2 regions of the Mesorhizobium sp. WSM4935 genome follow, and region 1 is predicted to be linked to the other one. Evidence: predicted binding sites of a transcription regulator. Region 1 holds the regulator's gene; the other holds the start of a gene.
What was found. Region 1 encodes LexA, which represses DNA repair genes until DNA is damaged. Its sites were predicted from a motif close to TGTTCNNNNTGTGTTCNG; they were not measured.

Region 1 (5,005 bases):
GCTGATCGCCGAGATAAAGAAGGCCAGCCCTTCCAAGGGGCTGATCCGCGCCGATTTCGATCCACCGGCGCTCGCTAGGGCCTATCAGAAAGGTGGCGCAGCCTGTCTTTCGGTGCTGACCGATGCGCCGTCTTTCCAGGGCGCTCCGGAATTTCTGACCAATGCGCGCGAGGCGGTGTCTCTGCCCGCGTTGCGTAAGGATTTTCTGTTCGACCCTTATCAGGTCTACGAGGCCCGCGCCTGGGGCGCGGACGCCATCCTGATCATCATGGCAAGCGTTGACGATGCCCTGGCGAGCGAATTGGAAGCGACCGCGTTCGAACTCGGGATGGACGCGCTGATCGAGGTGCATGACGAGGCCGAAACGGAGCGCGCGCTAAAATTGTCGTCGCGGCTGATCGGAATCAACAACCGCAATTTGCGGACCTTCGAGACCAGGCTTGAGACGTCCGAGCGGGTGGCGCCGATGGTGCCGGGCGACTACCTGCTGGTCAGCGAAAGCGGCATCTTCACCCACGACGACTGCCTCAGGATGCAGAAGACCGGCATCGGCGCCTTCCTGGTCGGTGAGAGCCTGATGCGGCAGGCGGATGTGGCCGCGGCGACCGAGCTTCTGCTGACAGGCAAGGCGGCGGCTGAGGCCATCTGAGATGGCCCTCACCCACCTCGGCGCCAAGGGCGAAGCCAACATGGTCGATGTCGGCGACAAGGCCGAGACAACACGCACCGCGATCGCCGAAGGCTTTGTCTCGATGCAGCCGGAAACGCTGGAGATGATTCTCGCCAGCGACGCCAAGAAGGGCGATGTGCTGGGCACAGCGCGCATCGCCGGCATCATGGCGGCGAAGAGGACGCATGAGTTGATCCCGCTTTGCCATCCGCTGCTTCTCACCAAAGTGGCCGTCGAGATCGAGCCGGACCGCGCGCTGCCCGGCCTCAGGGTCACCGCGCTGGCCCGCGTCACCGGCAAGACCGGCGTGGAGATGGAGGCGCTGACCGCCGCTTCGGTCGCCTGCCTCACCATCTACGACATGGCCAAGGCGGCGGACCGTGGCATGGTGATTTCCGGTATCCGGCTGGTCGAGAAGACCGGCGGCAAGTCGGGCGCCTACAAGGTAGATGCCTGATGGCCCTTGTTCCAGTCGCCGAAGCGCTCGAACGCCTGCTCGACGGCGCAGCACCTTTGCCGGGCGAGAGCGTTCCGCTGGCGGACGCGGCCGGGCGGGTTCTCGCCGAACCGGTTGTGGCGCTGCGCACCCAGCCGCCCTTCAACGCCTCGGCGATGGACGGCTACGCCGTACGCTCCGCCGACGTTGCTTCGGTGCCGGCGCAACTGGAGGTCATAGGCATGGCGCCCGCCGGGCGCGGCTTTTCCGGGACTGTCGGCGAAGGCCAGGCGGTGCGCATCTTCACCGGCGCGCCGCTGCCCGAGGGTGCCGACACCATCGTTATCCAGGAAAACGTCCGCGATCTCGGCAACCGCCAGATCGAGGTGACGGAGCCGACGGCCGAAGCACGCAATGTGCGCCGCCGCGGGCTCGACTTCGTCCAGGGCGACGTGGTGCTCGAAAAGGGCCGCGTGCTCGACGCGGCGGCCCTTTCGCTTGCAGCCTCGGCCAACCATCCCGCCTTGAATGTCGTGCGCCGGCCGCTGGTCGCGATCATCGCCACCGGCGATGAACTGTTGCCGCCGGGCAGCGCGCTCGGCCCTGATCAGATCATTTCGTCCAACGCCTATGGCGTCGCCGCCGCCGCCCAGTCGGTCGGCGCGCGTGCGCTCGATCTCGGCATCGCCGCCGATCGCAAGGAAGCGATCGCGGCGCTGGTCCGGAAAGCAGTCGAGGCGAACGCCGATGTCATCGTCACGCTCGGCGGCGCCTCGGTCGGCGACCACGACCTGATCCATGACGTGCTGACCAGTGAAGGCATGCGGCTCGACTTCTGGAAGATCGCCATGCGCCCCGGCAAGCCGCTGATGTTCGGCCGCCTTGGCAATGTCCGCTGCATCGGCCTGCCCGGCAACCCGGTGGCCAGCATCGTCTGCTCGCAGCTCTTCCTGAAGCCGCTGCTTGCCAGGCTCGGTGGCCGCGACCACAGGCAGAACCTGCGAACGGCCCGGCTGGGCGCAGCGATGCAGGCCAACGACCTCAGGCAGGACTATGTGCGCGCCGTCATACGCGAGGACGCCGGCACGCTCGTCGCGACCCCGTTCGGCATCCAGGACTCCTCGATGCTCAGAACGCTCGCCGACGCCAACGGCCTGATCGTGCGCGAGCCCTTCGCGCCGGCAGCCGAGACCGGCGCCGAATGCAGCGTTCTGATGTTACGCTGAACAAATCGTCAACGAATTCACTAAACTTTAAACGGTTGCGGAACACAACTGGAACAGATAGTGTTTGTTCTGGGTTTGTTTTTCTGATTCTGGTTTCAGAACCCGTGGGGGCCGCCATGCTGACGCGCAAACAACATGAACTTCTGATGTTCATCCACGAAAGGCTGAAGGAAAGCGGGATTCCGCCGTCTTTCGACGAGATGAAGGAAGCGCTCGACCTCGCCTCCAAGTCCGGCATCCACCGGCTGATCACGGCGTTGGAGGAACGCGGTTTCATTCGCCGGCTGCCGAACCGGGCGCGCGCGCTGGAAGTGCTGCGCCTGCCCGACTCGATCGCACCCGGCCTCAATGCGGCGAAGAAGTTTTCGCCAAGCGTCATCCAGGGCAGCTTGGGTCAGAACAATCTCAGCCGTCAGGTCAAGCCGGCTGCGCCATCGCGCGCCCCGACGCCAAGCAACGACGACGATGCCGGCTCGGCCGTATCCATTCCGGTGATGGGTCGCATCGCCGCCGGTGTGCCGATCGACGCCATCCAGCACCAGACGCATTCGATCACGGTGCCGCCGGACATGATCGCCGGCGGCGAGCATTATGCGCTGGAGGTCAAAGGCGACTCGATGATCGAGGCCGGCATCTTCGACGGCGACACCGTGATCATCCGCAACGCCAACACGGCAAGCCCGGGCGAGATCGTGGTGGCGCTGGTCGATGATGAGGAAGCGACGCTCAAGCGCTTCCGCCGCAAGGGTGCCTCGATCGCGCTGGAAGCTGCCAACCCGGCCTACGAGACCCGCATCTTCGGACCGGATCGGGTGAAGGTGCAGGGCAAGCTCGTCGGGTTGATCCGCCGCTACTGATCCGGTTGCGAAGGTTTCGCATCCGTCCGCTCAGGCTTTTGATAAGGCGGCAGTCCTCTCGCCTCGCGGGTATACTTGCGCTGTTCGTGCCAAGGCCGGTACGGCTGCTCGACAGCATATTGGATGGCCGGTCGCGCGGTTGCCGATTGGGGATCGAAGAAGACGGCGGCGCTGCCGTCGCGCGCCAACTGCCGCTTGGTGACGACGAGCACGCGCGGATCGCGGCAGGGGTTGTAGGCGGTGGCGTCGTTGATGACGACGAGGTCGGCAAAGCCGCAGGCCGGCCGGGCGCTGTCGCGGGTTTCGGCGAGTGCGACGATGGCGCCGGACGGATGCCGGCCGATGCAAAGATCACCCGTGCAGTAGAAGGGCGAGCCGGGCGGCAGATCGACGGGATCGACGATGTTCAGCGCATCTTTGGCGAACGTCTCCGGCGGCACGATTTCCTCGGCTTTCAGCGCCCGTTTCCAATTGTCGGTGGTGAACTCGTTGGCGCGTGCACGATTGACGGCAAGCTCGCCACCGCCGATCGGCATCGCCACCAGATGCGCGTCCTCCGAAATGAGCACGTCCGGCGTGCGGACATGCGGAATGGCCAGCAGCGCGGCAAGCGCGAAGGGAACGGCGGCAAGCCTCAGCCAGGTGGTGGCCATTGTCGCAATGACCAGCGCGATCGTCGCCAGCAGCACCGACTGGATCGAGATCAGCCCGACGGCGTCGACCGGTGAGCGTTCGGAGATCCATGCCGAAATGGCGATCATCGCCGTCAGTCCCTTGCCCATCACAAAGAGGAACGGGCCGTCGAAACCGAAGGGCATGGCCAGCGCGCTCAACACGGCAAACGGCATGACGATCAGTGACACGATCGGCATGACCGCCAGATTGGCGAGCAGACTGAGCGGCGACACGCGCTGGAAATGCCAGATCGCAAACAGCAATGTCGCGCTGCCCGCGATGAGCGACGTCACGGCGGCGCCGCCTACGCCAACCGCCAGTTTTCGCGACAGGAACCCGAGGAACGAACGCTTTGCCGGCGGCGCGATCGTTTTGCCGGCGCGATAGTCGGCAAAGCCGGCATAAGCGCCGACCAGGGCGGCGGTGGCGGCGAAGGACATCTGGAAGCTCGGGCCGACCACTTCGTGCGGCGAGACAAGGATCACGGCGATAGCCGAGATCGCCAGGTTGCGCATGGTGAGCGCCGCACGGTCGAAGAGCACGGCGGCAAGCATCACGGCGAGCATGATGAAGCTTCGCTCGGCCGCCACCACGATGCCCGAGATGACGAGGTAAGCGGCGATCGAGATGAGCGCGATTCCGGCGGCATATTTCTTCACCGGCCGGCGCGAAGAGAAATCCGGAAGCAGCGCGAAGGCGCCGCGCAAAAGGACCATGATCGTGCCGGCGACTAGCGCCATGTGCAGACCGGAGATCGAGATGATGTGGTAGATGCCGGTGCGCCGCATCGACTCGTTGATCGCTTCCGGAATGCCGGCGCGCACGCCGACGATCAGCGCCGCCGCGATCTCGCCCTCGGACCCGCCTATGCTGCTCCTGATGTGATCGGCGATCCCTTCGCGCGCGTTTTCGACTGCCGAGGCGACGCGCGCGCCGAAAGGCGCCTCCACCGGCGCAACCAGCTTCGGGTCGCCCAGGAAAAAGCCGCTGCCGCCGATGCCGGCAAAATAGCTGTCGAAGGAAAAGTCGTAGCTGTCCGGCCGAACTGGGCCCGTCGGCGGCAGGAGCTTGGCATAGCCGGTCAGCATCGATCCGGCCGTCATACCGGGCGGGATCCTGCGCGCCGACAGCCTGACGCGGT
Region 2 (5,005 bases), on a different contig from region 1:
TCGCCGTCAAGGTGAGCGGCTTGCCGTCGAAGCTCGCTTCATGGCTTGCCGGGACGAGCATGAGCTTGCCATGCGCGAATTGACGGTCGTCGGCTTCTTCTTCGACCGGCGCTGGCCGCGCGCGCCGCAGGATGACGTTGACGCGGGCGACCAGCTCGCGCGGGCTGAACGGCTTGGTCACATAATCGTCGCCGCCCATCTCCAGCCCGAGCACGCGGTCGATCTCCTCGTCGCGCGCGGACAAAAACAGCACCGGCACGTCGGATTTTTGCCTGAGCCTGCGGCAGACCTCCAGCCCGTCCATCTCCGGCATGCCGATGTCGAGCACGATGAGATCGGGCGCGCGGCGCTCGACCGCCTGGAGCGCGGCGGCGCCGTTGGCGACGGCGGCCGTCTTCATGCCGGCCTTTTCCAGCGCGAAACAGATGATCTCGCGGATATGCGGGTCGTCGTCGGCGACGAGTATGTTGTGCGGCATCGATCAATAGCCCGGCGGGTAAGCTTGGGTGACGGCAGGATTAGAGCAATTCCAAGGAAAAGTGCGAAATTGTTTTTCGACCGCGAGCTGTGTGGGGAAAGGCCGTGAAACCGCAAGGCGCTCGGGCATTTGCGGATGCTTGCGCGGAACCCATGGCAGGGTTGGCAAAGAGCGTCATCGCCGGACCCTCCTCGGCGTGTCCGCTCGCACCGTGTGGGGCGACCTCGGGGCGAAAAGCAGGATACCCGCCTCATGGCATGGCCTTTGCGGCTCGACGAGCCACCAGCCTTCGGCGCGGAGCCGGCGCGGCAGGGACCAGCGGGATATGTGAGGTGTTCGCATGGCGGCCTTCTCGCCGGTCAGCGGGGTAAAGGCGCGACGGAATCCCGGAGCTTTTCAGCAAGGGTTTGCAGTTTTCGTGCACGCCAGCACCCTTCTCCCCGTTCACGGGGAGAAGGTCCCGGCAGGGGGATGAGGGGCGGCGCCAACCTCTGCGGTGACGACTCGCCTTGCCTCATCCGCCATCACCCGGCATAGATCGGCCATGGCTCAAGAACCCTACAGCCCGCGCCGCTCGGTGCTCTACATTCCCGCCTCGAACGACAAGGCGCTCGCCAAGATCGGCTCGCTGGACTGCGACGCCGTGATCATCGATCTCGAGGACGCCGTCTTGCCCGCCGACAAAGAAGCGGCGCGCGACAAGATCGCCGGCATCCTGGCTGCGCGCCCCGAACGGCGCTGCGAGATGGTGGTGCGCATCAATCCTTTGGGCAGCGAGTGGGGCACCGACGACCTGTTGGCGGTGGCCAAGGCCGAGCCCGACGGCATTCTCCTGCCCAAGATCGGCACGCCGCGCGATATCCTCGAAGTCGGCGATTTGCTCGACGACAATTTCGCGCCGGACAGCGTGAAACTATGGGCGATGGTCGAGACGCCCAGGGCGCTAATCAATATCGGCGCCATCGCCGAGCTCGGCCGCGATCCGGCTTCCAGACTGGCTTGTTTCGTGGCCGGAACGAACGACCTGGTGAAGGCGACCGGCATCCTGGCGACGCCCGACCGGCGCTATCTGACGCCTTGGCTGATGCAGCTGGTGCTCGCGGCGCGGGCCGGCGGCCTCGACGTCATCGACGGCGTCGCCAATGATTTCCGCGACCTCGACGGCTTTGCCCGTGAATGCGCCGAGGCTGCGGCCATGGGTTTCAACGGCAAGTCGCTGATCCATCCGGCCCAGATCGAGCCGGCGAACCGCGCCTTTTCGCCGTCGGCGGAGTTACTGGCCAGGGCCCGCGCGATCCGGGATGCGTTCGCGCGGCCCGAAAATGCCGGCAAGGGCGTGATTGCGCTGGACGGCCGCATGGTCGAGCGGCTGCATCTGGCGGAAGCCGAGAAACTTCTGGCGAAGGCCGCGATCATCGGCGCATGATGCCGGGCGAGATTTTTCAGACCCGGCTTTTCGCGCAATCAAGACAGATCAGGCACGGCAGATAGGCACGACAGGACAAATCCATGAAACTCTACCGCTTCCTCACCGGCCCGGACGACGCCACCTTCTGCCACAAGGTGACGGCGGCGCTGAACAAGGGCTGGCACCTGTTCGGCTCGCCGACCTACGCCTATGACAAGACAACCAAGTCGATGCGCTGCGGCCAGGCTGTGGTGAAGGATGTCGAAGGCCAGGACTACACGCCGGACACCAAGCTGAGCGACTGGTAAGGCGACGCCCCCTCGCCCAGAGGAGGCGGTCGGCGCCGCGCCCAATCTCTTCTCCCCGCGGGGAGAAGGTGGCCGCGAAGCGGCCGGATGAGAGGCGTCCACAAAACGGCGTAACACTCAGCCTGGCGCCACCTGCTCGGCCGCCTCCTCGATCCGCTCCATATCGTCGTCCGACAGGCCGAAATGGTGGCCGATCTCATGGATCAGCACATGGGTGACGATGTCGCCCAGCGTCTCTTCGTTCTCGGCCCAGTAGTCGAGGATGGCGCGGCGGTAGAGCGTGACGCGGTTCGGGCCCTCGCCGGTCTGCGGGTTCCAGCGCTCGGCGATGCCGCGTCCCTCGAACAGGCCGAGCAGGTCGAAGGGGGTCTCCAGCGACAGGTCATCCATGATCTCGTCGGTCGGGAAATCGGCGATCTGAATGACGATCTCGCCGGTGAGCTTGCGGAACTCTTCCGGGAGATGGGCGTAGGTTTCCAGCGCCAGAAGCTCCATCTCGTCCATCGACGGCGAGAGCTGATCGTGCCAGGTGCGTGTCTTATAGATGCGGGCCATGAGCTTTCCTTTGATCCCGGCATATAGGCTTTCGCGCCGATAGAGGCAAATGAGCCGGCTGGCGGCCCGCTTTCAGGGTAAAAGACGAAGGAATAAATTCCTTGCGAGTCTGCTTGACTCTTCCGGACGCCTCTGGAATCTATAAGAACATAACAGGAACAATTGCTGCCGGAAGTGAACGTCATGGCGATGAGCGCCGTGGCGCGGGACACTATTTTTGCCCTGCGCCGCCAGATCGCGAAGATCGAAGGAACGCTGCCCGAGCGCCTGCAGGCGCCGGCGCCCGGCGCGCCTGGAGCAATTCCAGGAAAAGTGCGAAGCGGTTTTTCGTCCGGAATTGCGGAAAATCAAATATCCAACAATGCCGGCGGATCGGACATGACACTTGTCCGGCGCGGCCTTGCCGTGGCTTCGGCGGACGCCTTCCTGCACACCGGCATCGAACGCCTCGACACCGCCCTCGGCGGCGGCCTGCCCAAGGCGGCGCTCAGCGAGATCCATGGCCTGGAGACCCGCGATGCCGGTGCCGTCGCCGGCTTCGCGCTCTCGCTCGTAAGCCTGATCCTCAAGGAGAAGCAGGGCCTGCCTATCCTGTGGGTCGGCACGGCGGAAATTTTCCACGAGGCCGGTCTTCCCTATGCCAAGGGCCTGCACGCCTTGTTCGGCATCGAGCCGGAGCAATTGCTGTTTTCCGAGGCGCCGAAGCTGCTGGACGCGCTGTGGATCGCCGAGGAGGCTGCCCGCATGACGGCCTTCGCCGCCGTCATCCTCGAGCTCCGCGGCAGCCCGCGGCTTCTCGACCTCACCGCCACGCGCCGCCTGCATGCCCGCGCCCGGAACGCCGGCCGGCCGCTGCTGTTGCTGCGCCAGGCCGGCGCGGCCGAACCCACCGCAGCCCCGGTGCGCCTCATCGTCTCGGCAGCACCTTCGGCAAGCCGCGAGACCGTCGCCGGGCCGCTCGCCGGCTCGATCGGCCGCCCCGCCTTCACCATCGATATCGGCAAGAGCCGCACGGCCCTGCCCGGACAATTCACACTGGAGTGGAACCCCGATGAGCACGCTTTTGCAGAAAGAACAGAGAATTCTGTCGCTGTGGTTCCCACATCTCAGCGCGGAGCGGATCCTGCGCCAGCGTCTGGGGCGGTCCTGGCGTTCCCGGCCGTCGCATCATCTGCCTCTGGTGATCAGCCATCGCGACAACAACACCCAGCGCATCGCAGCCCTCGACGAGCGGGCTGAGGCGCTGAAGCTGAAGCGCGGCATGGGCATTGCCGATGCCCGCGCCATGCATCCTTCGATCGACGTGGTGGAGGCGGACGCGGAAGCCGACCGCCGCCTGCTCGAAGGCCTTGCCGACTGGTGCGACCGCTACACGCCCCTGGTGGCGATCGACGGCGAGGACGGGCTGTTCCTCGACGTCACCGGCTGCACGCATCTCTTCGGCGGCGAGCGCGCCATGCAGGGCGAGATCCTCACCCGCTTCTTCCAGCAGGGTTTCGATGTCCGCGCCGGCCTCGCCTCCACGCCGGGCGCCGCCTGGGCGGCGGCGCGCTTCCATGGCGACCGCATCGTGGCCGGGGGCGAGGAGGAGGCGCTGCTTTCGCCCCTGCCGCTTTCGGCGCTGCGCATCGCGCCGGAGACCCGTACCGGCCTGGAAAGTGTGGGCCTGCGCACTGCCGGCGCGGTGATGGCAGCACCCCGCGCGCCGCTCGCCCGCCGCTTCGGCGCCACCTTGCTTCTGCGTCTCGACCAGGCGCTCGGCCACCTCGACGAGGCCGTGTCGCCGCGCCTTCCCGTCGCGCCGCTCTCGGTCGAGCGCCACCTTGCCGAGCCGGTCGTGCTCACCGACGACATCGAGCGGCTGGTGAGCCGGCTGGCGATCGCCTTGAAGACCGATCTCGAACGCCGCGGCGAAGGCGCGCGGACGCTGGCGCTGCTTCTCTTCCGTGTCGACGGCGCCGTCAGCCGCATCGCCGTCGGCACCTCGCGCCCGATGCGCGAGCCGCGGCTGATCCAAAGATTGTTCCATGAACGGCTGACCGCATTGGAGCAGACCATCGATGCCGGCTTCGGCTTCGACCTCGTGCGGCTGTCCGTGCTGTCGGTCGCCGCCTTCGACTTGGCTCAGGGCGACCTGACTGGCGAGGTGGCCGACGATGATGCCGACATCGCGCTCTTCGCCGACCGCGTCCGCGCCCGCCTCGGCGAGGCCGCCGTTCTGAAGCCGTTGATTGTCGAGAGCCATCTGCCGGAACG

Region 2: a site for LexA is predicted at 2,893-2,910, ahead of P9273_RS16335 (ImuA family protein). Genes of this name have one in related genera too.

What each region holds. Positions count from the first base shown of each region.
Region 1 covers NZ_JARTVR010000003.1:385,279-390,283, forward strand. The annotation lists gene trpC (indole-3-glycerol phosphate synthase TrpC) at 1-649, shown strand, start outside; gene moaC (cyclic pyranopterin monophosphate synthase MoaC) at 651-1,127, shown strand; gene P9273_RS09890 (molybdopterin molybdotransferase MoeA) at 1,127-2,332, shown strand; gene lexA (transcriptional repressor LexA) at 2,449-3,189, shown strand; gene P9273_RS09900 (ComEC/Rec2 family competence protein) at 3,183-5,005, opposite strand, start outside.
Region 2 covers NZ_JARTVR010000006.1:74,665-79,669, reverse strand. The annotation lists gene P9273_RS16355 (response regulator transcription factor) at 1-478, opposite strand, end outside; gene P9273_RS16350 (HpcH/HpaI aldolase/citrate lyase family protein) at 1,023-1,904, shown strand; gene P9273_RS16345 (DUF1737 domain-containing protein) at 1,988-2,194, shown strand; gene P9273_RS16340 (metallopeptidase family protein) at 2,312-2,749, opposite strand; gene P9273_RS16335 (ImuA family protein) at 2,933-3,988, shown strand; gene P9273_RS16330 (DUF6504 family protein) at 3,930-5,005, shown strand, end outside.